Regions from separate parts of the Variovorax sp. PAMC 28711 genome, predicted to be linked through region 1. Evidence: riboswitches for the same ligand, from Rfam matches in the RefSeq annotation. Region 1 holds a riboswitch; the other holds the start of a gene.
What was found. A riboswitch is a leader RNA that binds a small molecule or an ion and turns the genes downstream of it on or off. The one in region 1 is predicted to bind manganese.

Region 1 (2,195 bases):
CGTGTTCGTAGAAGTGGCCGCCGTGGAAGTCGGGATCGGTCACGATGGCGCGGCGCGCGACCTCGTTGAACGCGATGTTTTCGGCCGTGAGGTTCGGCGCGCTTGCGATGACCACCGCATGGCCGACGCGCTCCGGGTACTGCAGCGTCCAGCTCAGCGCCTGCATGCCGCCGAGGCTCCCGCCCATCACGGCCGCAAGGCGCTCGATGCCCAACGCGTCGAGCAGCACCGCTTGCGCATCGACCCAGTCTTCTACCGTCACGACCGGAAAATCGGCGCCGTAGATGCGGCCGGTGTCGGGGTGGGTGTGCATCGGGCCGGTCGAGCCGAAACAGGAGCCGAGATTGTTGACCCCGATGACGAAGAAGCGGTCGGTGTCGAGCGGCTTGCCCGGCCCGATCATGTTGTCCCACCAGCCCTCGGATTTCGGTTGGCCCGCGTACACGCCCGCCACGTGGTGCGACGCGTTGAGCGCGTGGCACACAAGCACCGCGTTGCTCCTGGCGGCGTTGAGCGTGCCGTAGGTTTCGTAGGCAAGCGCGTAGTCGCGGATCGACGCGCCGCTGCGCAAGGCCAGCGGCCCCGCGAAGGACATCGATTGGGAAACGACTTCAAAAGACATGAAAAAACCCGGCCTCGCTAAAAAACGAGCCGGGTTCGGCCACGGTCTTTAGCTGAATTTATAGAGCGCCCGCAAGCTGTAGCAAATCGGCGCCGGGCGAGTATAGCCCCGCCTACCAGCCGGCGATCATGACCGCGCCTAGCACCAGGAAGATCGCCGCCGAGATGCCGTGTACCCGCTTGATGGGCACGCGCTTGACGAGCTTGTCGCCCAGCCAGACCACCGGCGCGTTGGCCAGCATCATGCCGAGCGTGGTGCCCGCCACCACCCAGACATAGTCGCCGACGAAGCGGGCCGCCAGCATCACCGTGGCGATCTGGGTCTTGTCGCCCATCTCGGCCAGGAAGAACGCGATGACCGTGGTGCCGAAGACGCCGAAGTGCGACGACTTCGGCGCATCGTCGTCGTCCAGCTTGTCGGGAATGAGCATCCAGATCGCCATCGCGATGAACGAGCCGCCGAGGATCCAGCGCAAGGCGGTTTCGCCCAGCATGTGCGTCACCCAGGCGCCGACCGCGCCCGCGAGCGCGTGGTTGACGATCGTCGCCGTGAAGATCCCGAGCACGATCGGCCAGGGTTTGCGAAATCGTGCGGCGAGCAAGAGCGCAAGCAGCTGGGTCTTGTCGCCCATTTCGGCAAGCGCGACGATGCCGGTTGAAACGAGAAAGGCTTCCATGGTGAAACGGGGAGTTCCTTGGGCCGAAGGACGCAATTGACCGTGCAACACCTTCGGCCATCTTCCGAAGTTGCACGGTCAAAGGTCTCGCCAGGTGAAACACTGCGCACGCCATGTCCCGTGTGGGGCAGGACAAGTCTGTTGACGTGAGCCCTTCTCTCGACGGAAGGCGGCTACTCCCCAATGACGGCGCGATTCTAGCGGGGCCGCCGCCCACCCGAAAATCCGGTTTGCGTTCGTGATATTTCACCCATAATAAATGGGCCTCCCTTCAAATTCTGGAGGCGCATTCGGTGATCGGTCAGTTTCGCGCAGCAGGGCGGGGTCCGTCCGGAAGTGCTATCGGGACTCCATCGCTTTTCTTGATGTGTTTTGAGGAGTCCCTTGATGGGCAACAAACTGTACGTCGGCAACCTGCCTTATTCGGTACGCGACGGTGACCTCGAACAGGCCTTCGGCCAGTTCGGTTCGGTGACCAGCGCCAAAGTCATGATGGAACGTGACACGGGCCGCTCGAAGGGCTTCGGCTTCGTCGAAATGGGCGACGACGCCGAAGCGCAAGCCGCCATCAATGGCATGAACGGTCAGCCTCTGGGCGGTCGCAGCGTGGTCGTCAATGAAGCGCGTCCCATGGAAGCACGTCCGCCCCGCAGCGGCGGTTATGGCGGCGGCGGGGGTTACGGCGGCGGTGGCAGCGGTGGTGGTGGCTACGGCGGCGGTGGTGGCGGCAATGGAGGCGGAGGCTACGGCGGCGGGGGAAGTGGTGGCGGCGGCTACGGCGGTGGTGGTGGTGGCCGCAGCGGTGGCGGTGGCGGCGGCTACGGCGGCGGTCCTGGCGGCGGCGGTGGCGGCGGCGGCCGCAGTGGGGGTGGCTACGGTGGCGGCGGCGGTGGCGGC
Region 2 (2,195 bases), 470 kb from region 1:
TGGGCGAAGGAAGGCCTCGTCGACCTGCACACCGCCTTCTCGCGTGCTGGCGGCCGCAAGGCCTATGTGCAGGACCTGATCCGCGAGCAGGCCGATGCCGTGTGGAAGCTGCTCGAAGCCGGCGCCACGGTGTACGTGTGCGGCGACGGCTCGCGCATGGAACCCGACGTGCGCCGCACGCTCGCCGACATCGCCCGCGAGCACGGCGAGGACAGCGACGCCTGGATGGACAAGATGCTGTCCACGCAGCGCTACGTGCTGGACGTCTGGGCCGCGAGCTGAAGGCTCAGAGCGCCGTGAGGTGCTCGTAGAGGATGACGGCGCCGATGCCGATGAGCAGGATGCCGCCGATGGCTTCCGCCCAGCGACCGGCGATGTTTCCGAGCAGCCGCCCGACCATCACGCCGATGGTGACCATCGCGAAGGTGGCCAGGCCGATGGCGGCGGCGACCGGCAGGATGTTCACGTCCAGGAACGCCAGCCCGACGCCGACCGCCATGGCATCGATGCTCGTGGCGAAGCCGGTGATCGCCAACAGCCAGAAGCCGTGGCGTGTCGGCTTCTCGGCCGTGGCGTCCGGCGCCTTCAACGCGGCCACGATCATCCGCAGGCCCAGCACGCTCAGGAGCGTGAAGGCGATCCAGTGGTCCCAGTCCTTGACATAGCTCGAGGCCGCATAGCCGAGCGCCCAGCCGATGAGCGGCGTGATCGCCTCGATGACGCCGAAGATCGCGCCCGTGCGCAGCGCCTCCGACCAGCGGGGTTTCTGAAGCGCGGTGCCCTTGCCGACGGCGGCCGCGAAAGCGTCGGTCGACATGGCCAGGGCCAGCAACGCGGTGGAAGCGAAATTCATGTGGGAAACGTTTTCCGGCCGGGCGAGGACGCAAAGGCACGCCACCCTGCCCGACCTGCGTCGTGGTGACATGCCGATGGTCTCGCCAACCGAAATACGGTTGCCTGCGCCACGGCATGAAAGATGCCGAGTGTGTTGACGCAGGCGCCTTCGAAGAAACGAAGGCCGGCTACTCCCCAAGGGAGCGGCGATTCTAGAGGGCTTGCCCGCCATGAGGGCGCTCATCGCCGCGCCCGGTCGCGCTGGCAGAATTCCGCGCCCATGCCCGACATCCCCAGCCAAAGCTCAGCCGCCGCGCCCGGCCCCCACCGGCAGACGCTGCTCGCATGCGGCGCCGTGGGTGCCACCGTGTTGACGCTGATCGCCCTCGGACATGATGGCCGGCGGGTGGCGCAACTCCTCGCGCTTGCGCTGCCCGCGCTTGCATGGCTGGCCTGGCCGGTGCGCAGCGCCGCGATGCACCGGACCCGCAGCGTGGTCGTGTGGCTGTGGGCGATGGCTTTCACCGTCGACGGCGTGACGCGCGCCTACCTGCTCGACACCTACCAGGCCGCGCCCGACAGTTCGCTGATCCAGTCCGCGGCGGCCAACACCAACGGTCGCGAAGCAGGCGAATACCTGTCGATGCACTGGCGCGCGATGCTGGTGTGGTCGTCGGCGGTGCTGCTCGCGGGACTCGTCATCGCAAGATCGACGCGGCTCGGCGCACGCGGGCCGGCCAACCTGTCGCGCTGGACCGTCGTCGTGCTGTCGGCCACGCTGCTCCTGGGAAGCGTCGCCTACCTCAGCAAGCCCTGGCGCCGGCTGCACCCGGTCATGTTCTGGACCCAATGGAGCCAGTCGGTCCTGGCGCTTCGCGCGGGCTGGGCCGACCAGCAGCGGGAGCGCGATGACGCCATGGCCCGCGCGAGGGCGGCTGCGCCGTTCATTGCGCAGCACGGCCCGGCGACGGTGGTGCTCGTCATCACCTACAGCATCAACCGGGACAACATGGCGCTCTACGGCTATCGGCGTGCCACCACACCGCGGCTGCTCTCGCACAAGGCCCAGCTCGAAGACCAGATGCTGGTGATGCGCAATGCCTGGTCGGTCGACGCGAGCACCCTGCCCTCGCTGCGCAACATGTTCAATTTCGGGCTGCCGCAAGACCAGCAGCCGCAGCATGTCCTGGCACTGGCGCGAGCCGCAGGCTACAAGATCTGGTGGATGAGCAACCACGACGACGTCGCGATCGAACAGCAGCATGCGCGGCTGGCCGACGTCGTCGATATCGTGAACCGCACACCGGGCCGGGCCGGCGCCTCGCTCGACGGCGAGCTGCTCGACTGCGTGCAGGAAGCGC

Region 2: linked by a shared signal. The riboswitch ahead of mntP (manganese efflux pump MntP) and the one ahead of AX767_RS10615 (TMEM165/GDT1 family protein) in region 1 are both predicted to bind manganese.

What each region holds. Positions count from the first base shown of each region.
Region 1 covers NZ_CP014517.1:2,148,293-2,150,487, reverse strand. The annotation lists gene metX (homoserine O-succinyltransferase MetX) at 1-622, opposite strand, end outside; gene AX767_RS10615 (TMEM165/GDT1 family protein) at 735-1,298, opposite strand; yybP-ykoY riboswitch at 1,310-1,492, opposite strand; gene AX767_RS10610 (RNA recognition motif domain-containing protein) at 1,686-2,195, shown strand, end outside.
Region 2 covers NZ_CP014517.1:1,681,503-1,683,697, forward strand. The annotation lists gene AX767_RS08380 (bifunctional cytochrome P450/NADPH--P450 reductase) at 1-282, shown strand, start outside; gene mntP (manganese efflux pump MntP) at 287-853, opposite strand; yybP-ykoY riboswitch at 871-1,038, opposite strand; gene AX767_RS08390 (sulfatase-like hydrolase/transferase) at 1,115-2,195, shown strand, end outside.